3 regions of the Afipia carboxydohydrogena genome follow, and region 1 is predicted to be linked to each of the others. Evidence: riboswitches for the same ligand, from Rfam matches in the RefSeq annotation. Region 1 holds a riboswitch; each other region holds the start of a gene.
What was found. Region 1 has a riboswitch for cobalamin ahead of metE (5-methyltetrahydropteroyltriglutamate--homocysteine S-methyltransferase). Riboswitches for the same ligand answer to the same signal wherever they lie in the genome.
Positions count from the first base shown of each region.

Region 1 (8,027 bases):
TGGAACGCCGCGCCTCCGGAATGGTGTAGAAATTGATGTCGATGACGTTATCGAGCATCCGCACAGCGGTCGTGATCGTGCGCTTCAACTTGTCCTGATCGAGCCCCTTGGGCGTTGCGTGGTTCAGCAGGTTGATCGAGCCGAGATTGCACACCGCGACTTCGTCCGCCGAGGTATTGAGCGTGATCTCGGTGCACAGGTTCGAGGAATGCACCACGCCGGCATGCTGCTGCGGCGAGCGCAGGTTGCAGGGGTCCTTGAACGTGATCCACGGATGTCCGGTCTCGAACAGCATGGTCAGCATCCGCCGCCACAGATCGGTGGCGCGCACCTGCTTAAACACGCGCATCTCGCCGCGCGCGGCTTTCGCTTCATAGGCTTCATAGGCGGCTTTAAAGGCCGGGCCGTAGAGATCGTGCAGGTCCGGCGTTTCGTCGGGCGAGAACAGCGTCCATTCGCCGTCGGCCTCGACGCGCTGCATGAACAGGTCGGGCACCCAGTTGGCGGTGTTCATGTCGTGGGTGCGGCGGCGGTCGTCGCCGGTGTTCTTGCGCAGGTCGAGGAATTCCTCGATGTCGATGTGCCAGGTCTCGAGATAGGCGCACACCGCGCCCTTGCGCTTGCCGCCCTGATTGACGGCGATGGCGGTATCGTTGGCGACTTTCAGGAACGGTACCACGCCCTGGCTTTCGCCGTTGGTGCCCTTGATGTGTGCCCCCAAGCCGCGCACCGGGGTCCAGTCGTTGCCGAGCCCGCCGGAATATTTCGCCAAGAGCGCGTTGTCCTTCACCGCCTTGAAGATGCCATCGAGGTCGTCGGCGACGGTGGTGAGGAAGCACGAGGAGAGCTGCGGGCGCAGCGTGCCGGAATTGAACAGTGTCGGCGTCGAGGCCATGAAGTCGAATGACGACAGCAGATTGTAGAATTCGATCGCGCGCGCCTCGCGGTCGATCTCGCGCACGGCGAGGCCCATCGCCACGCGCATGAAGAACGCTTGCGGCAGTTCGATGCGCGCGCCGTGAACATGCAGGAAATAGCGGTCATAGAGCGTCTGCAAGCCGAGGAACTGGAACAGCATGTCGCGTTCCGGCTTCAGCGCGCGAGCAAGCCGGGTGAGATCGAAGCGGCCCAATTCAGGATCGAGCAGTTCGGATTCGATGCCGGTCTTGACGTAGGCCGGGAAATATTCGGCATAGCGCGTCGCCATGTCGGATTGCGCGGCGCTGGTGGGCGTGCCGTGCACGAAGCTCAGAACCTCGCTGCGCAGCTTGTCGAGCAGCAGCCGCGCGCTGACATAGGCGTAGTTCGGCTCCTGTTCGACCAGCGTGCGCGCGGCCATGATCGAGGCGAGCGCGAGTTCGTCCTGGCTGATGCCGTCATAAAGGTTGCGGCGGGCTTCCGTCAGCACCGGCGCGGGATCGACGGCGTCCAGACCTTCGCAGGCTTCGCGGATGATGAGTTCGAACCGCTTGAGGTCGAGTGGCACGCGGGTGCCGTTCGCCAGCGTCATATGCAGAGCAGGTTCGCTCGAAGCGGGCGCGGCGGTCTTCTCGGCCGCGCGTTCGCGGGCGCGTTCCTCGCGGTAGAGCACGTAGGCGCGCGCCACCTTGTGGTGCTCGCTGCGCATCAATGCGAGTTCGACCTGATCCTGCACATCCTCGATGTGGAAGGTGCGGCCTTCGCCGAGACGGCGGGTGAGAGTGGCGACGACCTCGCGGGTGAGTTGCTCGACCGCCTCATGCACGCGTCGCGATGCGGCCGCCGTGTGCCCCTCGACCGCGAGGAACGCCTTGGTCATCGCGATGGAAATCTTCGACGGGTCGAAGCGCGAGACGGTGCCGTTGCGCCGGATGATCTGCATCGCCGGTTCGCTCGGCGAGGGCGCCAGTGAATCGAGACTCAGCTGGATGAGCGGTGCTTTTTCAGTTTTGGCGGTTTGCAGGTTCAGCGACATCGACAGGCCCCGTGATGCGGATTTCAGAAGGCGGGGAGTCGAGGCGCTTGAGCGCTCGGCGAGATGCCGATTGCTGGCGGCCTTCGGACACCCCGTCCGTGGACGTTTGTTTCGGTGTCGCGGCAGGTCTCCTGGCTTGCAGGTCGGTGCGGCTTCTTTGTCTTCCCGGCCAAGGCCAGTGACGTAATGGCGAAGCAGCTCGCTGCTGACAGTTGCGGGGGCAGCGCCGGATTTCCGCATCGGAACGCGGTTCACCGGCTTCCCTCTTAGCCACTAGATTTTGAGACCTAGTGGAACCGTGACACCTATATGTGGTGATCTTTAGCTGAAAGAGTCAAGAAAGGATTAAAATGGTCCCCGCTATCCCCGGAGCCAGACTGCGGCCGGGTGAAAACCTCAAGCCTTTCAGCGCCGATGAGAGTGCTGCGATTCTGGGGCTGTGGCCAAGGACATTCGGTGAGGGTGCCTGGTTCCATCCGGATCGTCCGAATCGGGCGCGCTTTACGGATACGGAGGCTCTCATTAGATAGAGGCTTCACAGACAGAGCCTTCGACAGGCGAGCCACGCAATGACCGATTTCGTTCGACCGATTCTCAATCCGCCGGGTGGGCAGAAGAAGGTTCTCCTGCATTCGTGCTGCGCGCCGTGCTCGGGCGAGATCATGGAGGCGATGCTCGCCTCCGGCGTCGATTACACGATCTTTTTCTACAACCCGAACATTCATCCCGAGCGTGAATATCTGTTGCGCAAGGATGAGAACGTACGCTTCGCCGAGAAGCATGGCGTCGGTTTCATCGATGCCGATTATGACAAGGATAACTGGTTTGCGCGCGCCAAGGGTATGGAGTGGGAGCCGGAGCGTGGTGCGCGTTGCACCATGTGCTTCGACATGCGGTTCGAGCGCACCGCGCTGTATGCCCACGAACACGGTTTTCCGGTCATCACCAGTTCGCTCGGCATCTCGCGCTGGAAGAACATGGCGCAGATCAACGATTGCGGAAAGCGCGCGGCCGCCAAGTACGACGGCATCGAGTATTGGGATTACAACTGGCGCAAGGGCGGCGGCTCGGCGCGCATGATCGAGATCAGCAAGCGCGAGGAATTCTACCAGCAGGAATATTGCGGCTGCGTCTATTCGCTGCGCGATACCAATGCCCACCGCCGGGCCTGCGGGCGGGAACCGATCGAGCTGGGCGTGCAGTATTACGGACGTGCGCCGGCGGAGAAGGATTAGGTTATTGTTTTAATACGATATATTTTCTTGAAGCGCTCCGGGTGCGACACAAGGCGCACATTTGAGGCGGCTCAAAGAGCGGCGCGCAGTGTCTGGTAGGCATACGGGATCGACCATAAGGAGCATCCCATGCTGACTGGCCAGATCATGACACAGAACGTCATCACCGTTTCGCCTGAAACGACAGTGGCTGCCGCCGCCGAGACCATGCTTGATCATCACATCAGCGGCCTGCCTGTCATTGAAAATGGCAAGCTGATAGGCATCGTCACCGAAGGCGATTTCCTGCGCCGCGCCGAGATTGGCACCGGGCATGGCAAGCGTCCGAGCTGGCTGCAATTCCTTCTCGGCAGCGGCCGCGCAGCGGCGGATTACGTTCAGGCGCATGGGCGCAAGGTGAGGGACGTGATGACGCGCGATCCCTGGACGGTGAGCGAAAGCACTCCGTTACAGGACCTCGTGACGACAATGGAAGCCCACCGCGTCAAACGTCTTCCGGTGATGCGGGACGGGAAGCTGGTCGGCATCGTCGCGCGAGCCAACCTGCTGCGGGCCATCTCGACGGTGGCGCGTGATGTCACCGGCCCTGCGGCGAGCGACGAAGACGTCCGGGCACGGCTGATTGTCAAGTTGATGGAAGCGGATTGGCGGCCGGATGGTTTGCAGGTCGCGGTGCGCGACGGTGTCGCACATCTGCATGGCATCATCACCGACGATCGGGCACGTCAGGCGGTCATTGTCGCCGCCGAAACCACGCCCGGCGTCACGGCGGTGCGCGATCATCTGATTCTTCTTCGCAGTTGGGCCGGCGTCTACGCATTGTCACCGGAAGATCAGGCCGCGCGAGACCGCGCTGGATAATGAACGTGGCGCGTGACCGGCGTTCGCGCTGCCGGTAGAGCCAATGTAACGGCCGTTGTGACCGCCGGCCGGCGTGTCGCGGCGGGCCGCTGGCTGCGCGGTATCAATGCCCACCGCCAGGCCTGCGGGCGAGAGCCGATCGAGCTTGGGGTCATGTTCTATGGGCAGGATTCCACCGGGGGCGGGTGACAATCCCACCCTCCGCGCGTTGACTGATTTTTGCGTTGCGCCATATTCCCGACCGTCGTGGTCTTCGCCTTCTCCGTGAGGCGAAGCTAAGAGGGAAGCCGGTGCGGCGTTGCAACGCCTAGTCCGGCGCTGCCCCCGCAACTGTCAGCGGCGAGCCTGCATCCATTCGTGTCACTGAAGCATTCGCTTTGGGAAGACGGGTGTGGGCCGCGACCCGCAAGCCAGGAGACCTGCCGCGACGAGATGTTTCCACGGGCGGGGTGTCCGGTGGGCGCAGTCCTTGGGGTGCCTTGTGCGCCTTGGCTGGTGTGCGCGCATTTCATCCCCGCTGTTTCTCGCACCTACGGGGTCGAAGCCATGTCGAATTCGTCAACCTCTGCCACTCTTGCCGTCGCCACGCTCGGTACGCCGCGCATCGGTCCGCGCCGCGAACTGAAAACCGCACTGGAAAATTTCTGGGCGGGCAAGATCGATGAGAAAAGCCTGCTCGCAACCGCCGCCGAACTGCGTGCCGCGAACTGGGCACGCCAGAAGGCGCGCGGCGTCACCGTGATTCCGTCGAACGACTTCTCGTTCTACGATCAGGTGCTCGACACCAGCGTGATGGTCGGCGCCATTCCCGCGATCTACGGCTGGAAGGGCGGCAACGTGCCGCTTGCAACCTACTTTGCGATGGCGCGCGGCGCGGAAGGCGGCTCCGAAACCTGTGCGCACGGCCATGCCCACCATACCGGCCACGGCGTTCCCGCGCAGGAGATGACCAAGTGGTTCGATACCAACTACCACTACATGGTGCCGGAATTCGAAAAGGGACAGACATTCTCACTGTCCTTGACCAAGCCGGTCGATGAATACAAGGAGGCGAAGGCGCTCGGTTATCAGACGCGCCCGGTGCTGGTCGGTCCCGTCACTTTCCTCAAGCTCGGCAAGAGCAAGGATGCATCCCTCAATCCGCTGTCGCTGATCGATGCCCTGCTGCCGGTGTATGTCGATGTGCTGAAGAAGCTCGCGGCCGAAGGCGCGACATGGGTGCAGCTCGACGAGCCGTGCCTCGTGCTCGATCTCGACAAGACGGCGCGCGACGCGCTGGCGAAAGCCTATGCGACGATCGCCCGCGAGGTGCCCGGCATCAAGGTGATGCTCAACACTTATTTCGGCGCGCTCGGCGACAATTTCGATGCCGCGCTGGCGCTGCCGGTGGCGGGCCTTCATCTCGACCTGATCCGCGCGCCGGAACAGCTTGAGGCAGTGCTCGCGAAAGCGAAGCCGGATCTCGTGCTTTCGCTCGGCGTGATCGATGGCCGCAACGTCTGGCGCGCCAATCTGCCGGCCATTCTCGACCGGATCGAACCGGTCGTTGCCAAACGAGTCAGCGACAAGATCGAGATTTCGCCGTCGTGCTCGCTGTTGCATGTGCCGATCGATCTCGATGCCGAGACCGCGCTCGATGCCGACGTGCGGAGCTGGCTTGCGTTCTCGCTGCAAAAGATGAGCGAGCTGTCCGAGTTGGGCAGGGCGCTGGCCTCCGGCCGCGCCAGCGTCGCCGCCGAACTCGATGCATCCGCCGCCGCGGCCGCCGCGCGCAAGACCTCGCCGAAGGTCAACAACAAGGCTGTCGCCGAACGCCTCAAGGCGGTGACGCCGGAGATGGCAAAGCGCAAGAGCGCGTTCGCGGCGCGCGCGAAAGCACAGCGTGCGAAATTCGGCCTGCCGGCTTTCCCGACCACGACGATCGGCTCGTTCCCGCAAACCAGCGAAGTGCGCAAGGCGCGCGCGGCCCACGCCAAGGGCGCGCTGTCGGATGCCGACTACAACAAGTTCCTGCGCGAGGAGACGGAGCGCACCGTCCGCTGGCAGGAAGAAGTCGGCCTCGACGTGCTGGTGCACGGCGAGTTCGAGCGCAACGACATGGTGCAGTATTTCGGCGAGCAGCTTTCGGGCTTCGTGTTTACGAAGAACGGCTGGGTGCAGAGCTACGGTTCGCGCTGCGTGCGCCCGCCGATCCTGTTCGGCGATGTTTCGCGCCCCAGGCCGATGACGGTGGAGTGGTGGTCCTACGCGCAGTCGCTGACCAAACGGCCGATGAAGGGCATGCTGACCGGGCCGGTCACCATCCTGAACTGGTCGTTCGTGCGTGACGACATTCCGCGCAGCGAATCCTGCCGCCAGATCGCGCTGGCGATCCGCGACGAGGTGGTGGACCTTGAGAAGGCCGGCGCGAAGATGATCCAGATCGATGAGGCCGCGCTGCGCGAGGGTCTGCCATTGCGCCGTTCGGAGTGGAAAACCTATCTCGACTGGGCGGTGGGCAGCTTCCGCCTCTGCGCCTCGGGCGTGGCCGACGAGACGCAGATCCACACCCACATGTGCTACTCGGAGTTCAACGACATCATCGATGCCATCGGCGCGATGGACGCCGATGTGATTTCGATCGAGACGTCGCGCTCGAAGATGGAACTGCTCGACGCCTTCAAGAGCTACAAATATCCCAACGAGATCGGGCCGGGGGTCTACGATATCCACTCACCGCGCGTGCCCGAGATCAACGAGATGACCGAGCTTCTCAAGCTCGCGCGCAATCGTCTTGCGGATGAGCAGCTCTGGATCAATCCGGACTGCGGCCTGAAGACCCGCAAGTGGGATGAAGTGAAACCCGCGCTGGTGAATATGGTTGCAGCCGCGCGGGAGCTGCGCGCGCACGCTTGATGTGAAACAGAGAGTAACAACAAGACCGGCGTCATCATCGATGGCGCCGGTTTTCGTTTTTAATGTCAGTGCAGCGAAGCGGAGGTCCGGGCCTGCGGCGCGGAATCGGCTGCTTCGGATTTGTTGGGATCGGGAATGAGAAGCCGCGCCACCAGCAATCCGGCAATCAGCGTCCAGAAGGCGAGGGTGCCAAGGCGCACCACCGGCGAATAGCGGCGAGTCGCGACCGCGCCATGGTCGCCCCACGCATATTGTTTGGCTGGATCGGCAGACGGATGATGCGCCATTGAGAAGGCCCCTGTGCAGGGGCGATCTTCTCTCGCGACGTTGCTGCTTTCAAGAAAACAAAACCGGCATTTTTCAATGGCGCAAAGGAACAAACCTACTTCTTCGGCGGTGCGAAAAGCATAGTCTTTCGCAACCGCGAATTTCGCCGGTGCAATCCCGATTCGACGTGCCGTTATTCCGCCGGGCGCATGGGATTGAGCGCGGCAGCAGGCATGGTCTCTGCACTTCCGCCGACGGCAACGGCCGAAGCAGGAGAGGACGTGTCGAACAGGAGCGTCTGTTCGAGCGCCTTGGCGGCTCTCTTCAAGGCGGGCACCAATGCGAGCGCCCGCGCGAGCGGCAGTCGCGTAACGGGCCCATGCACCGCGACGGTCGCGCAAATCCGCCCGCGTGAATCGCGGATCGGAACGGCGGTCGCGGCCATGCCTTCCATGAATTCCTCATTGTCGGTGCCGACGCCGGTCTGGCGGATGCGCGTCAGCTCCGCCTCTAGCTGCTCCGTGCTGGTCAGGGTGCGCGCGGTGTAGCGCTGGAAAGGCTGCGTGCGGAACAGCGCCTTGCGCAAGGGGGGCGGAGAAAGGCTGAGGAACAGCTTGCCGCTGGCGGTGCAATGCAAGGGCACATGCGAGCCAACGCTGAGGCGGAATTGAAGCGGCCAATCGGATTCGACGCGGTCGAGATAAACCAGCCGCTCACCATCGAGCATGGTGATGTTGCAGGTCTCGCCGATCTCCTTCACGAGCGCGGCCAGGATCACGCGGCGGGGCGCGAGATCGAACGAGCGCCGCATGCCT
Region 1 covers NZ_CP113162.1:2,306,143-2,314,169, reverse strand. The annotation lists gene AFIC_RS11155 (ribonucleoside-diphosphate reductase subunit alpha) at 1-1,954, opposite strand, end outside; cobalamin riboswitch at 2,059-2,270, opposite strand; gene AFIC_RS11150 (epoxyqueuosine reductase QueH) at 2,524-3,189, shown strand; gene AFIC_RS11145 (CBS domain-containing protein) at 3,319-4,050, shown strand; cobalamin riboswitch at 4,281-4,491, shown strand; gene metE (5-methyltetrahydropteroyltriglutamate--homocysteine S-methyltransferase) at 4,597-6,945, shown strand; gene AFIC_RS11135 (hypothetical protein) at 7,011-7,232, opposite strand; gene AFIC_RS11130 (IclR family transcriptional regulator) at 7,406-8,027, opposite strand, start outside.

Region 2 (8,027 bases), 990 kb from region 1:
ATCGAGGATGCGGCGCCTGCCGAGGACGATGGTAGCTATGACGGCGAGATCGTGAACGAGGATGACGAGGATATCGTCTTCGTTGAATCGCCGCCGCTTGCGCCGCGTTTGGATGACGAAAGCGAGTTCGGCTACGAAAGCGAATTCGACGACTATGCACCGCTGGACGAAAACTATATCGCGTCCAATGACGAGTATGCGGTGATCGAGGGGCTGGATGCCGAGATTGCCCAGATCGTCCGCGAGCGCATCGCGGCCTAAAGCAACATCGTGCTTTATATGAACATGCAAGAGCGCTGCCATTGAGCAGCGCTTTTTGTTGGGGGGTGAGGAAAGTAGAGGTGTTTAGTCCGCCGGAACGATGCTCGGCGCCAGCACGGCTTCGAGGTGTTCGGGACGGTCGCGGTTGGCCTCGATCAGGAATTCGTCGGCCAGTTTCCGCAAACGGGTGCTCAGTTCGTCCGCCGTGTCTTTCGTCCTCGAGCGGCCCTTCGGCAACTCGCGCACGATCGCCTGAATCGCATGAACATGATGAGCGATCAGGTCGGAGGGCACCGTCATCAGTTCCGGTGCGTGTTCAAGAATCCGGCATAGGCTTTCGGCGGCGACGGCCGCCTTGGGGTAGCCGAACGTGGTGGCATCGCCCTTGATGTCGTGGGCCGCGCGAAACAGTTCTTCCCGGTTCTGACTGGTGAAGCCGTCCTTTTTCACGACTTCGAAAGCGCGGGCGAGCCGGGCGCATTCCTCGTCCATCCAGCTCTTGAATTCACCGGACAGACCGGCGAGGGCCTCCTCGGCGCGCGCGACCGGATCGTCGGTGTCGCGCTCGTCCGTGTGGCGCACGTATTTGCGCAACGGATTTGGCTGGGTGATGACCTGATGGGCCTCGAATGTTTCGACCTTGAGGCCGTCGGTTTTGTCTCTGGCCATGGCCGTTATCCCGGGCTGCGGGCTTTATCGAGCAACGAGGGCTGTTGCAGGATTTCCGCCTTGCCGCCGTTGCGGCGATCGATGCCGATATAGGTGTTGATGGTGTTGCGCCGCCGGTCGGGGCCGAAATAGCTCTTGGTGCGGATGAAAGGACGGGGCGACACCACCACGTTGAGGATGCGCTGATAGAGACCCTTGGCCGAGATCGGCTTTGCGAGGAATTCGGTGACGCCCGCGTCGCGCGCGGTCATGACGCGGCGCTTTTCCGAATGGCCGGTGAGCATGATGATCGGCGCATATGGATTGCCGACGCCGTCCGGCTGGCGGATCATCTGCGCGAGTTCGAGCCCGTCGAAAATTGGCATCGACCAGTCGGTGATGACGATGTCGGGGACGTAATGGCTGTACATTTCCAGCGCGGTGGCGCCGTCCTCGGCTTCATAGACTTCGCGTGCGCCGAACGAATGCAGCAGCGTGCGCAAAATGCGCCGCATGTGCGCGTTGTCGTCACAGACGAGAAACCGCAGCTTGTTGAAGTCGATGTGGAACATGCCCAGCCACGTAAACGGACGCCGATACGGGAAAAGTCTAGGCTGGCGGCCGTTAACGCCCGGTTAAGCATAAATGCGCAGTCCGAGGCATCTTGCGGCGGTCAAACGCCGAACTGCTCGCTCAAAATGCGTTCTTCGAGGCTGTGGCCGGGGTCGAACAGCATGCGGATGGAGATGCTCTTGTCGGTCAGCACCTCGACGCGGGTGACGTAGCGCACTTCGTTATGGTCGGCGACGGCGGCGAGCGGCCGCCGTTCGTCTTCCAGCACCTCGATGGTGATATGGGCGGAGCTCGGGAGCAGGGCGCCGCGCCAGCGCCGTGGCCGGAAGGCATTGATCGGCGTCAGCGCCAAAAGATTTGCCGTGATCGGAATGATCGGCCCCTGTGCCGAATAATTATAGGCGGTCGATCCGGCAGGCGTGGCGACGAGGATACCGTCCGAAATCAGTTCGGGCATCCGCACCTGTTCGTCGATCAGGATGCGCAGCCGCGCCGCCTGATAGATCTGGCGGAACAAGGCGACTTCGTTGATGGCGTGATGCACATGCACCTCGCCTGCGGCGTCGGTTGCGCGCATCAGGAGGGGGTTGATGACGGTCATGCGCGCGGCGTTGAGGCGCTCGATCAGGCCATGGCGGCTGTATTCGTTCATCAGGAAGCCGACCGTGCCGCGATGCATGCCGTAGATCGGCGTGCCGGAGCGCATCCGCTCATGCAGGGTGCGCAGCATCAGCCCGTCGCCGCCGAGCGCCACCACGACATCGGCGTCGTCCACTTCGCGGTTGCCATAGTCCGACGACAATTGCGCCAGCGCGCGCTGGGCTTCCAGCACGGGGCTCGCGACAAAGGCAATGCGCTGATATTTGCTCTCGACGGTCATGAAGGCTGGTGAACCCGTGGGGCAGCCGGATCGGAATGTGAATTCCTCAACTGTATCCGGTCTTTGGCCTCTGCGGTACTGGGGGCAGGAGGCTTCGCGTGCGACCCTTTAATAGCGTTAACGCCGCAAGACCGCACGCCGGCAGGCGCGGGCGGGACGAAATCGACATTAACAAGATGTCATGCAGATGAACAGAAACCGTTTGGCGGCTTCAGTTCGGGTTCAGTGCGCGCGGCCCATCATCGGGCCACGATCACCGCTTCGGCCATTCGGTCCACAGCGCTCTGATCCCGAAACAGGAGTTTGCCATGTTGAAGATCATTTCAGCCGCCATTGTTGCCGCTTCGGTGATGGTTGCGCCGGCGATGGCCGCGACCGTCATCAAGACGCAAAAAACGATCACCCATTCGCAGGTTCTCAAGCCTTCGGTGGCCAATGCCAACGCGCACATGGTGAAGAAGCATCATCGCCATCATGTGCGTCCGCATCACCACACCAAGCGCGTGGTCGTGAAGCATCGTCATCATCGCTGATTGACGACAGCGGCGCGGCTTGCCCCGGCTGCGTTCGCTGAATTGAAGCCGGTTCGTGGATTTCCCCGTCCACGGACCGGCTTTGTTTTTTAGTTCGTCACGAAACGTACGCCGCCATAGACGCCAATGCCGGTCTTATCGAAGCCGAGCGGGTTTTGATAATGACGATCGAGCACGTTATCGATGCGGCCGAACACCGACCAGTTCTGATCGACTTTGTAGTTCGCCGCGAGGTTGAGGAGCTGATAGCCGGGCGCGCGCTGGCCGACATCGATCCACGAACTGATCCAAAGCGCGGTGGCCGTGAGGGTCAGGGCGTCCGTCGCGGCCCAGCGTGCCTGGGCGCTCCACTTATGTTCCGGACGCCGCTCCAGCGCGGTGTGCTTGATGTCATCCGTTGCGATCGTGTGAGTATAGTCGCCGCGCAGGGTCAGGCGCTCGGTCACTGCGACCGACGCGAAGGCTTCAAGCCCGTGAGTCGTTGCTAACGCGACGTTCTCATTCACCGTGACGTAGGGATTTCCCGGAGTCACGGGCACGCCAATGATGAGATTATTGAAGCTGTTGTGATACCAGGTCGCTCCGAACTGGACTCGCTTGTTGAAAAGCGCCTGCTCAAATCCGAAATCGTATCCCTTGCTCTCCTCAGGTTTCAGATTCACGTTCGGAAGCGTGAAGGGACCATAGATCTGGTCGATGGAGGGGGCATGAAAGCCTGTGCCGTAACTGGCCTTCAGCTTGGTTCCGGTCTCGGGAAATACGATCGCGGGCGCGATGCGGAAAGTATCGTGGCCGCCGAAATGATCGTTCTGATCGTGGCGCACGTTCGACACCAGAAAGAAGCGGTCGAGGAAATTGGACTGCAACTCCGCGTAGCTGCCGAGGTTTTGAATCGTGCCGTTCACGGCGGGATAGCCGTAGGTGGCGTAATTCAAATAACCCTTTTCGGTTTCATTCTCGACACCGGCAACGAGCGTTTGTCCCGGAGCCAGAGCGAAATCGGACTTCCAGTACACTTTCGTGCGGTCGCCGTGGAACGTACTGAGCGGGTTCGCTCCGAAAGCAATGGCTGCAAACGGATCGGAAGAACTCCGGTCGGTATCGGTATAGGTGACGCCGAAATGGTTGTTGAAGCGGCCATCGAGCAGCCGGAACACGCCGTCGAGCAGTCCGCTGAATTGTTGGCTCTTGCCGCGCGACTGAATCGGGTTGGGAGCAGGGTAGAGATCGCTCTCGGTGAACCGGGTCTGCGCATCGGTATAACGGGCGACGGCTGTGAGAGAGAACATCTCGGAGAAGTCATGGATGACTTTGCCGTGGAAGGTCAGGTTGTCATAGAAGTCGTTGTTGCGCTTCTGTCCCGGGGGCAAGGTGGAAAGCGGCGTGACCGGCGTCGACTCCACGCGGACATGCGATCCGCTGAAGGCATAGCTGGTATCTTTGGTCGAGCCGCTGACCGACGTAGACTGGTTGAACGTGCCGAACGATCCGCCTTCGAGCAGGGTGGACCATTGCGGCGGACCTTTGCCGGCCTTGGTGGTGATCGAAATCACGCCGCCCATGGCGTCGGCTCCATACAGACCGCTTTGCGGGCCGCGCAGAACTTCGAGCCGGTCGATGTCGAACGCGGTCAACGAGCCGAAATCAAACGCTCGGTTCGGATTCGAAGGGTCGCTGACATCTATCCCGTCAATAAAAACCTTGGTGCCATTGGCGTTGGCGCCGCGCATGAAGACTGATGTCTGCCCGCCGGGGCCACCGGTCTGGACCACATTCAGGCCGGGAACGGTCTGGAGCAGGTCTGGCACCGTTCGCCGCTGGGTTTCCTGAATTTCCTGTCCGGTGATCACAGTGACCGAGCTTCCCACCTGACTGACTGGCGTCGGGATCGTGGTCGGCGACGTGACCAAAGGCTCGGCAGGATTTGGCACCGGCACTGCAACGATGGCAGGCGCTTGATGCACGCGCGGCTTCGCATCGACGCGTTTGTTGCGCTTCGGCAGCCGCTGGTTCGGCTTCTTCGGGGCAGGGCTCACCTGAATCGCGGGGAGTGGCGGTTCCGCCTGCTGTGTCTGTTGCGCTTCGGCCGGTGAAATGAAAGCCGCGCTCGCCAGCAATGCCGCGAGCAGGGCAGGCGAGATGCGCTTGCGCGAAAATATTTGATGCGATGTCACGTTCGGTCCCCACCGAAATCTTGCGGGCGGAGAACGATCGGGCTTCCAGACTCATGATGCGAAAGCGAGGGCCTTGCATCGGGACTGGAGAAGGCCGCAGGCGTTTCTCCGCAACGGTTGTTGTCGTGTCACCGCTGCGGAAGCCGCTCCTCGCGCACCCCGCGCAATGGATGGATGACCGGGACAGGCAGGTCTCCTGGCTCACGGATCAATGCTGCTGTCCGCCTTCCCAAGCCGGCATGTGCCGTGTGCTCAGTGGCATGATGGACAGCGGCTCACCGCTGACAGTTGCGGGGGCAGCTTCGGAATTGCCGCGCAGGACGAGGTGTGCGAAACATCACCGCAGCGCGACGGCACCGAATTCCCTATTACGCCAGCTTGCGCCGGCACCTGTACCGTGCCCGCAATCAAGCGGGGCGCCGGTGTCGTGTCAACGCCACATTGTCCGAGAATCCCCACGCGATGGACTTCCCCGATCTGCGTTGCAAATGGGAGACAGCGGCAGGCCGCGTCATGCGCGTTGCCATGCCGCTATTTGCTGTCGCTCTCATGCTCGGCGGCTGTGCGTTCGGCAGCGCGGATTATGATGGTGTGACTTATACCGCGGACCGCGGCGTCAGCGATCAGCCGTTTCCGAAGAATTATCGCCCCGAATTGCTCGCATTCCTGCACACCTACCTGAACGACCCGACCAACGTGCGCAGCGCGGCGATCGCGGAACCCGTCCAGCGCGAGGTTGGCGGACGGCAGCGTTACGTCACTTGTCTGCGCTACAGCGCGAAGGATTTCGGCGGCCACTATACGCCGATGCGCGACCGCGCGGCGCTGTACATCGACGGCCGTCTCGATCGCCTGATCGAGAAGCCGGGCGAGATCTGCGCGGGGGCGAACTATGCGCCGTTTCCCGAGTTGGAGAAACTGACACGGTGAGCTCGCGATGCAGTTCCGGACGACCACTCGGCTGGCGGCCTGTCTGGTGCTGTGTCTCGGCATTGCCGCCGTGCAGGGCATCGTGACGCGGCCGCAGATCGCGGGCTGGTATAGTGATCTTGCGAAGCCGTCATGGACGCCGCCGCCGTCGCTTTTCCCGATCGTCTGGACCGCTCTCTATACCTTGATGGCGGTGGCGCTGTGGCGGCTGTGGGAGAAGGCCGCGCCATCATCGGCGCGCAACCGGGCGATCGCGCTGTTTCTCGTTCAGCTTGCCCTCAACGCGGCATGGTCGCCGCTGTTCTTCGGGGCGCATGCGACGCGCGCGGCGCTGATCGACATCGTATTGCTGCTGGCCGCGATCGCTTTGACGATGGTGATGAGCGTGCGGGTGGATCGTATCGCGGCGTGGCTGCTGGCGCCGTATCTCGCATGGGTCGCCTACGCGGCGACGCTCAATGGCGGCATTGTCTGGATGAATTGAGAGGGTGGTCCGTTCCGAGAATCGGCAGACGGACTCGGAACCGGTTTTTTCGCAAGATATCCGCGCAAAAACAAAGCGCGGGACTCTATCCCCGAATCTCCTTCAAATCCGGCATCGATAAGGGCGATTCTCGCCCCGAGACTGCCGAGCGAACAGCCATGATGGATCGTGCCCTTACACTCGTCCTGACCTTTGCGGTCGTCGCGAACACGCTCTGCCTGTGGTCATATATGTAAGGCAGACGCGGGAGCGGGGTGCCTCAGTTGAGGTAGCCTTGATTCGCGGCTTCGATGCGGGTTGAGATATCGACGTAATACTTCAACTGGGAGTTTTCGGTTTCGAGGTGCTCATTGGCGATCAGGAGCGCACGCACGGCGCTGCGCAGATTGCCGTCGCAACTCGCAATGGTTTCGTCGATCAGCAGATCGTAGCGGTCGGCCGAAAATTCTGAAGACGCCATCGGGTCACCCCCATCTCACCACGTTGAGCTGTTGATAACTCCCAAGTCGGACAGCCATGAGGCGGTTCGGCACATCCGTGACTTTTGCCCGCTATTCACAGCGGGTCTGTGGACCGTTTGTGCAAAACGTCCGGCTGGGCTCTTTAAAAAATGACAGGGAGATTGTGGTGCCGGCGGAGAGGATCGAACTCCCGACCTTCGGTTTACAAAACCGCTGCACTACCGCTGTGCTACGCCGGCGATGGGGCAACAGCTACCAGCGTCATGCGGACGGGACAAGCCGTCCAGCAGGCATTTCTTGGCCCGAAGCTGCCGGGCGGGCTCGGTGTGCGACGTTTTAGTTAAAACGGACCGTGCCGTTTCACGTTGTCCATCACCGCTTCCAGCTCTTTGATCCGCGCGTCGGTATTGTCCTGAATACATTTGGCATCGGCGCCGCAGGCTTCGCGCTTTTTGATGAAAGCGCTCTGGGCATCCTGAATGACGCCGCGCTGGCCCATGGCCACGAATGACGTCGCCCATTGATACAGTGTTGCCATGCGCGCCTCGGCCTGACCGAGGCGGTAGCTGGAACAGATCGTCTTTTCGCTTGCCGTCGCGGCCTTGGCGCAATCGAGCGGCGCGTAGCCGGCGGCGAAGGCAGGAACGCTCGAGGTCAGGGCGATCAGCAGCGCGAGAGGGCGGATCTTGTTCATGGGTGTCGCCTTCCGTATCGACGGGCCATCCCCGGATCAAATCAGACTTTCTGGCTGGTGTCAGGAAGCAAGGCCGGGGCCAGGGAAGCGCCCTGTTCTTCAATGAGAGGCACGGTCGCGGTCTCGGTGCGATTGCGTCCGGATTCCTTGGCGCGATACAGCGCCTGATCGGCGCGGCGGAACGTATCCTCGTATGCAATGTCGGTGTCCAGACAGGTCGCCACGCCCGCCGAGACGGTGACGGGAATTCCGATGGAGCCCGCGGTGAAACGTGATCGAGCGACCGCGACACGCATGCGTTCGATGGCATCGACAGCCGTGAGAGGATGTGCGGCATCGAGCAGGACGGTGAATTCCTCGCCGCCGCTGCGCGCGACGATATCGTTCTT
Region 2 covers NZ_CP113162.1:1,319,915-1,327,941, forward strand. The annotation lists gene AFIC_RS06450 (DUF2336 domain-containing protein) at 1-261, shown strand, start outside; gene AFIC_RS06455 (Hpt domain-containing protein) at 346-930, opposite strand; gene AFIC_RS06460 (response regulator) at 936-1,481, opposite strand; gene AFIC_RS06465 (NAD kinase) at 1,583-2,362, opposite strand; gene AFIC_RS06470 (His-rich protein BRANT) at 2,671-2,895, shown strand; gene AFIC_RS06475 (TonB-dependent receptor plug domain-containing protein) at 2,985-5,012, opposite strand; cobalamin riboswitch at 5,239-5,478, opposite strand; gene AFIC_RS06480 (hypothetical protein) at 5,595-5,999, shown strand; gene AFIC_RS06485 (TspO/MBR family protein) at 6,007-6,483, shown strand; gene AFIC_RS06490 (hypothetical protein) at 6,743-6,943, opposite strand; tRNA gene AFIC_RS06495 (tRNA-Thr) at 7,109-7,183, opposite strand; gene AFIC_RS06500 (lysozyme inhibitor LprI family protein) at 7,285-7,638, opposite strand; gene AFIC_RS06505 (GGDEF domain-containing protein) at 7,680-8,027, opposite strand, start outside.
Region 2: linked by a shared signal. The riboswitch ahead of AFIC_RS06475 (TonB-dependent receptor plug domain-containing protein) and the one ahead of metE (5-methyltetrahydropteroyltriglutamate--homocysteine S-methyltransferase) in region 1 are both predicted to bind cobalamin.

Region 3 (8,027 bases), 1.2 Mb from region 1:
GAAGCGCGATCATCCGAACATTCCCGACGTGATCGAGGGCGGCTCGCCGCGCAACCCGATGGGCGTCGCGGCGATGACGCTCGCGGGCGGGCAATACGCCATCCACGGCACCAACGTGCCGAAGTCGGTCGGCGGCTACGTCTCCTATGGCTGCGTGCGGATGTACAACCCCGACATCACCGACCTGTTCGAGCGCGTCTCGGTCGGCACACCGGTCGTGGTCACGTCGCGCTGACCACGAACGGCGTCCTTAAAGGGCACAGCCCGCCGAAGGCGGGCGGCTGGCCACAAATCTAGAATTTCGAGTCGTTCGCCCAGTTTTCCCGGCGCCCGATCTGAATCGGATCGTCACGCACGACGCGGGAAAGCTGCTTGTGGCGGCGGCGCGAAAGATACAACAGCAAACCGGTGACAACAAAAAGCGGCATCATCAATGCCGCGAGCATGAAAAGCAGTTTTCCAGGCCAGCCGAGAATACTGCCGCGATGGATGTCCAGCACGCGCGCAAGGATTCGATCGCCGAATCCTTTCTCGGCGTAAAGTTCCGAAGAAACGATTTTTGCCGTGGCGGCATTGACCCTGAACTCGTCTCGCTCGCCGCTGCTGCCATCGTATGGCCAGGACCTGATGCGCACGATTTTACTAGACCCGGTCGGCAGGGTCATTTGAGCAATGGCAAATCCCTGGGTTTGCTTCTCAAGAAACGCCGCCCATACGCGATCCAGATCTGACGAAGAAATAACGAACTTGCCTCCTGACTTTTCAGGCGGCTCCGGGCTCCGCACCGCCTTGGCCGTGGTGCTGGAAGATGGATGGGACAGGAGCCAGACCGCTCCCTGTCTGTACCAGTCGAACGAATACCAAAGTCCCGTCAGCGCTATTACGAGGTAGATCAGGAGCACCCATGTGCCAAAGACGGCGTGGAGCGATCGGTGGAGACCGCGGCCGCGCAAGGCAAAGCCCGGCTTAAGCCAGGCCCCAATGCTGCGTGCCCGGCGAGGCCAGCGCAGAACAAGGCCCGAAAGCAACATCAGGATCAGGCCAATTGCGCCAATGCCGGTAATCGGCCTGCCATAACCCTTGGCATCACCCGGTATGAGCAGCCAACGGTGCAGCTTGCGCACCGTGATGAAAAAGCCTTCTCCAACGGGAGTCCCGATGACTCTTGCATCGTATGGATCGACATAGACCGAAGAAGGGCGGACCCGGCGCTCATCGGGAGCGAACCGAATGCGTACCGCCGAGGTCGTGTTGCCGGTTATCGTCAACGACGATATTTTATTGGCGCCGAAGGTCTGCTGCACCCGTGCGATCAATTCACCCGGCATCAATTTTGGCTCGGCGCGGGCTTCGACACGCGTCATCCCGGCATTCAAGGCCGCCTGAATTTCATCCTCGAAGCTCATCGTTGCGCCCGTCAAGGCGACCAGAGCCAGCAGCAGAGAAAGTGCCAGGCCGGCAATGGAATGAACTTCCAGCAGAACAGCTTTGGTTGAGGATTTTGACATGAAATCCCTATGGGACCGTGGCCGCCATGGTTGCAAAACGGCTATTTTTGCAAGCTGGCACCTAGAACTTTACGGTCGCGGAAAGCGAGAAGCGCCTTGCGTCTCCCATCGCCACGTTCAGGGAGTTGACGGCGGATGGGTAATAGACGGTGTTAAACATGTTCTTGATGTTGAACTGGTAGACGACAGGCGTGTGATCGTACTTCGTCTCGTAAGTGGCAAAAGCGTCCGCCACTGTGTACGCCGGAAGAACAAAGGTGTTGGCGTTATCTCCGGGGCGATCCCCCACGTAACGGGCGCCGCCGCCGATACGCAGCCGCCCCGGCAGCATCGTTCCGAAATCATAAACCAGAAAGAGCGAGGCCGTGTTCATGGCCACGTTCTGCAACCGGTTCCCGATGAAGACCGGATCCTGAGTCACGACTGCATCGGTGTAACCGTAACTTCCAATCATGCTCCAGTTGTCGGTCAGCCTGCCCGTGACATCGATTTCCGCTCCTCGGGACCGGACCTTGCCCGCGGTCCGGTATTCGTTGAGCCCCGTCGATGAATTGAATTGCGAAACCAGCACGTTCCTTTTGTCGATGTCGTACCAGGCTATCGTGCCTGACAGGCGCTTGTTGAAATCGAATTTCATGCCTGCTTCCCATTGAGTGCCCTCCTCGGGAGCGACGTTGGAATCGATAACAAAGCCGCCAGTGAGTGGCGCGATCGTCGATGTGGGTTGAAGCGATTGAGTATAGCTTGCATAGAGCGATACTTGATCGTTGAGCTTCAGGATCGCCCCGCCGAGCGGAAGAATTTTACTTCCGCTTAAATCGGTGTTGGTGACGAAGGGACGGCCCTTCCCCGCCAACTGGTCGTATTCCATCCAGCGCAAGCCTCCCACCAAATAGAACCAGTTGGTCAGATGCAGCGTGTCCTGGAGGAAGATCGACCGCGTGGATAATTTATCGGTTTGATCGCTGTCGGATGGAGACACGGTGGTGCCGGGCTGAATCAGGCCATAAACCGGATTGTAGAAATTGAAGTTGGGCGCTGCCTGCCGGATGAGGTCCGCTCTGTAGATCGTTCGGTCTTGCGCATCGAAGCCAAGCATCACCTCGTTAAGGATATCGCCCGTCCAGACGCGGCCGTTGAGGTAACTGGTCCCGTAATTGATATAGCTAAGCGCGCCATGCGTGCCGTCATTGCTGCGCTTTTCGATGCCGGTATTGACATCGACCGAAGTGGCGCGAAGCTGATTGGCGTCGTAGCTCTCGGCGTTATAGGTGTAGGCTGCCGTAATCTTCCAATCTTCATTGAATTTATGTTCGAGCGACGTTTGAACGAGATCGGAGCGGCCCCAGAACTTATTGAAGGGCTCGTCCAGCCGCCGCGTCGCGGGAATCGGCAGCGGTGAGCCGTTGACAAATGCAGTGCCCCGGTTGAACGGGTAGCTGAATTCACGATGCTCATAGTTCAATTTGATCGTGGTGTTCTCGCCGTACCATGCGAGCGACGGAGCCACCAGCATTTCGCGGTTACGGCCGAAATTGCGCCAGTAATCCTCGTCCATTCCATAGCCTATAAAACGATAGGCCAGCCCGTTGTCGCCAATCGGGCCCGTGATGTCGAAGATTCCGTTCGCGCCGTTCTTTCCGCCCCCGAACGTGGACCCCAGCAAGGTAACCGATCCATGCTGGTACAACTCAGGCTGTTTACTGATCGTATTGACGATGCCGCCTGGAGATTGAATGCCGTAAAGCAGCGATGCCGGTCCCTTCAGGACTTCCACGCTTTCGACACTCGGACCAAGGCTGCGGCCTTGCACCAGCGGCATCCCGTTACGCATGATCGATCCGTCGCGGTTATCGCCAAAGCCACGGCGGATAATGGCGTCTTGGGTGCCCGCGAGCGTATTCGTTTGGGTGATGCCGGATATGTTTCCGAGCGCATCATCAAGATAACGCGGCAGCTGATCCTTCAGAACTTGCTCCGGGACGACATTTACCGACTGAGCCGTATCGAGTGGCGCCGCGCCTGTGCGTAACGTCGTGGCGCTTGGCATCGCCCGATATCCCAGCTTTGCCTCGTTCAATTTCACTGCCGCCGCCGCTGCACGTTCGGAGGCCGTGGGTGGCACGGGGCTTGGGTTACGATTCTGCCGGCGAGCCGCTTGCACACGATTGGGCGACGGTCTTGGTTTGACTCTTTTGGAGTTCGGCTTTGGAGCGTCGATGGTCAAAGCCGGGAGTTCCTGGCGTTCCTGTGCGTAAGCGCCATGCGGAAGAATCGAGAAACTTGCAAAAAGAACCGCCGCGCTGGCGAGCAGGCATCTCTTGTTTCCATTCAACGAGAAGCAGGAGACATCTTTGAGTCGAAGATTGAAATTGCGCGTCACGGAAAACATTCCAGGTGGTGGAAGCAAGCTGCGCGGCAACAGATACAACGCTTGATGCGCTATAAAAATGGAATGCCTCTAAGGAAAACGCGGCGCGCGAAAAGGTCGAATTCAAGCGGCTTTCTTTTCGATCGGATTGAAGCTGGCGTTCGATCTTCCGTTTCCCGATGATCGTCCGAAGCGCCGTTGCTGCGGCAAGCCGCGTGCGGCAGCGACATCTTCCATGGCTGCGTGGATATACAATCCCGTCATCACCGGCCCGTTCGCGCGCGTCTCGGTCGGCACGCGGCCGTGGTCACATCGCGATAGAGAGCGCCCGGCGCTTTCGCGGGCAGGCCCGATGAAGCGGTTTGATTGCGATCAATGACAATTTTGCCGAGATAACACTAAATGCATGGGTCTCGGTTCTACTGAGTCGCAAGATTTAGTAGCTAAGAGGGAAGCCGGTGAACCCGCGACAGCGGCAAATCCGGCGCTGCCCCCGCAACTGTCAGCAGCGAGTCGATTCCAACCACGTCACTGATGCGATCATCGCTTCGGGAAGACTGGAATCGACGCCGACCTGCAAGCCAGGAGACCTGCCGCGACACCAGAACGTCCACGGGCGGGGAGTCCGGCGGTCGCGTGTTCGTCTGCGGTTTCTCTCCGCATTGTTCATGCGCGCCTTTCGGCATCCGCCTTCCGCATCAGGAGGTGCCGATGTCTCTCTCTGTTTCGCATGATCAAGCCGAAGCGCACCTACCCCCGCTCGCTTTGCCGTCTCTCGTCATCAGGCGCGACGGCGCGTCCTCGCCTTTCGACCTCAACCGGATTCGCTCCGCGATCGCGCGCGCCGGACAGGCGACGGGCGCATTGGGCGATGACGAGTCGGATCGTCTCACGCACGAGGCCGCGCGCACCATCGGCACACGCTTCGCAAACAGCACGCCGGGGATCGAGGACATCCAGGACATTGTCGAAGGTGTGCTGATCGCGGCGGGCCATGCCGCGACTGCGCGCGCTTACATCGTCTATCGCGAGAAGCGCGGACAGGCGCGGGCCGACCGCAAGACCATGGTCGATGTCGCGTCCTCCATCAACGAATATCTCGACCGCAGCGACTGGCGCGTCAACGCCAACGCCAATCAGGGCTATTCGCTCGGCGGGCTGATCCTCAATCTCTCAGGCAAGGTGGTCGCGAACTACTGGCTGTCGCATGTCTATCCGCCGGAGATCGGGGAGGCGCATCGCGAGGGCGATATTCATATCCACGATCTCGACATGCTGGCTGGCTATTGCGCCGGCTGGTCGCTGCGCACGCTGTTAACCGAAGGCCTCAACGGCGTGCCGGGGAAAGTGGAAGCAGGACCGCCGAAGCATCTGTCCAGCGCTGTCGGGCAGATCGTGAATTTTCTCGGAACCCTGCAAAACGAATGGGCGGGCGCGCAGGCGTTCAGTTCGTTCGACACCTACATGGCGCCGTTCATCCGCAAGGACCGGCTGGATTATGCCGAGGTGCTGCAATCGATTCAGGAGCTGATCTACAACCTCAACGTCCCCTCGCGCTGGGGCACGCAGACCCCTTTCACCAATCTCACCTTCGACTGGACCTGTCCCGAGGACCTGCGCGATCAGGTGCCGGTGATCGGCGGCGAGGAGATGGGCTTCACCTACGGCGATCTGCAATCCGAAATGGACATGATCAACCGCGCCTACATGGAGGTGATGACCAAAGGCGACGCCAAAGGCCGCGTCTTCACCTTCCCGATCCCGACCTACAACATCGCCGCCGATTTCCCGTGGGACAGCGAGAACGCCGGCCGCCTGTTCGAGATGACGGCGAAATACGGCCTGCCGTATTTCCAGAACTTCATCAATTCCGAACTCAAACCGAACATGATCCGCTCGATGTGCTGCCGTCTGCAACTCGATCTCACCGAGTTGTTGAAGCGCGGCAACGGCCTGTTCGGCAGCGCCGAGCAGACCGGCTCGATCGGCGTCGTCACGGTGAACTGCGCGCGGCTCGGCTACCTCTATCGCGGCGACGGGGAAGGTTTATTCCACCGCCTCGACGCGCTGCTGGAGATCGGCCGCAACAGCCTCGAGATCAAGCGCAAAGTTGTGCAGCGCTACATGGACGACGGGCTGTTTCCCTACAGCAAGCGCTATCTCGGCACGCTGCGCAATCACTTCGCCACGCTCGGCGTCAACGGCGTCAACGAGATGATCCGCAACTTCACCGCCGATTGCGAGAACATCACCACGCCATGGGGCCACGCCTTCGCGGTGCGCCTGCTCGACCATGTGCGCGCGCGCATCAGGGAATTTCAGGAGGCGACCGGCAACCTGTTCAATCTCGAAGCGACGCCCGCGGAAGGCACCACCTATCGCTTCGCAAAGGAAGACCGCAAACGCTATCCCGGCATCCTGCAAGCGGGCACGGACGAAAATCCCTACTACACCAATTCGAGCCAGCTTCCGGTCGGCTTCACCGACGATCCGTTTGAGGCGCTGGAGCGGCAGGACGAACTGCAATGCAAGTACACCGGCGGAACGGTGCTGCACCTTTATATGGGCTCTCGCCTGTCATCGGGGGCGGCGTGCAAGAAGCTGGTGCAGCGCGCGCTGACGCGTTTCCACCTGCCCTACATCACGGTGACGCCGACATTCTCGATCTGCCCGACCCACGGCTATCTCGAAGGCGAACACGCCTTCTGTCCGAAATGCGACGCCGAACGGCTCGCAACCAAGCGGCAGGCGGCCGCGCATTGAAAGGAGACAAGGATGAACCAGCACGTAACGATTGATGAAAGGATCGCGCTGCGCGACGACGAGCGCCAGCCCTGCGAGATCTGGACCCGCGTGATGGGCTATCACCGCCCGGTGTCCTCGTTCAATCTCGGCAAAAAAGGCGAGCACAATGAACGCCGGTTCTTCAGCGAAACGCGCGCCGCGCTCCGCTGAATTGCGTGTCGGCGGATTCGTCCGGCTGTCCACCTGCGACTGGCCGGGCGAACTCGTCGCGACGATTTTCAGCCAGGGCTGCCCGTGGGCGTGCAGTTATTGTCACAACCTGCATCTCATTCCACCGAACGCGGAAACGGATATCGCCTGGCAAGACGTGATGTCGTTCCTCGGCAGCCGCCGGGGCCTGCTCGATGGCGTGGTGTTTTCCGGCGGCGAGCCGACCTTGCAGGCAACATTGCCGGAGGCGATGCGCGCGGTGCGCGCGCTCGGCTTCCGCATCGGCCTGCACAGCGCGGGACCCTATCCCGAACGGCTGGCCAATGTGCTGCCGCTGATCGACTGGATCGGCTTCGACGTCAAGGCCGCGTTCGACGACTACGCGCGGATCACCGGCGTTCCCGGCAGCGGCGACAAGGCGCGGGAGAGTTTGCGTCACGTCCTCGCCAGCGGCGTGACTTGCGAAATTCGCACCACGGTCCACACGGCGCTCCTGAACCCTCAACAGCTTGCCGCACTTGCGTCGGATCTGGCCGCGGCCGGTGTCGTGCAGCACAAAATCCAGCCGTTCAGGCGTTTCTCGAATGATGACGTTGTGCGTTAGCCGCACCAGCCTGCCCGGCGGCCGCCATTGTAGGGACGGCCGTGCCCGGCGGCGATCAGCGCGGCTGACACATTCGGCGTCGCGCGCGTGGCCACGTCCGCGACCACGCGACCATTATACTTGTCGGGGCCGACATTGAAGATGGTGACGTCGCCTTCCTTGAGCATGGCGGCGAGCGCGTCGCGTGACGCCTGCGCCATGCGCGATTCATCGAGGCATCGCGCCTTCAGTTCCGGCGCATCGACGCCGCGCAGCCGCACGCGCGTGGTGATGTCGAGCCCCTGCCACAGATGGACCCGCGCCTCGAAGGTGTCGCCGTCGATCACGTACATGACCTGTGCGGATTGACGAACGCCCGCGTCGCCGCTGCGCGAGGCTTCCACCAGCCGGTCGCGTTCCACCCGCACCGGATCGGTCGCGGAGCTGCTGAACCTGCCATGCGGCAGCCACGCACCTGCGACCAGCCCCGCGCTGAACATCACCGCGAGCAGCGTCCCCGCCCACAGGCGGTCGCGGCGCTGCGCGGACCGGGTCGTCATGCGATTCGGCGCATCTAGGAACATATCCCTAGATACCGCCGCAATGCGCC
Region 3 covers NZ_CP113162.1:256,840-264,866, reverse strand. The annotation lists gene AFIC_RS01220 (L,D-transpeptidase) at 1-235, shown strand, start outside; gene AFIC_RS01215 (PepSY-associated TM helix domain-containing protein) at 294-1,508, opposite strand; gene AFIC_RS01210 (TonB-dependent siderophore receptor) at 1,570-3,822, opposite strand; cobalamin riboswitch at 4,277-4,491, shown strand; partial or broken gene AFIC_RS01205 (ribonucleoside triphosphate reductase) at 4,591-6,834, shown strand; gene AFIC_RS01195 (anaerobic ribonucleoside-triphosphate reductase activating protein) at 6,791-7,438, shown strand; gene AFIC_RS01190 (thermonuclease family protein) at 7,435-8,001, opposite strand.
Region 3: linked by a shared signal. The riboswitch ahead of AFIC_RS01205 (ribonucleoside triphosphate reductase) and the one ahead of metE (5-methyltetrahydropteroyltriglutamate--homocysteine S-methyltransferase) in region 1 are both predicted to bind cobalamin.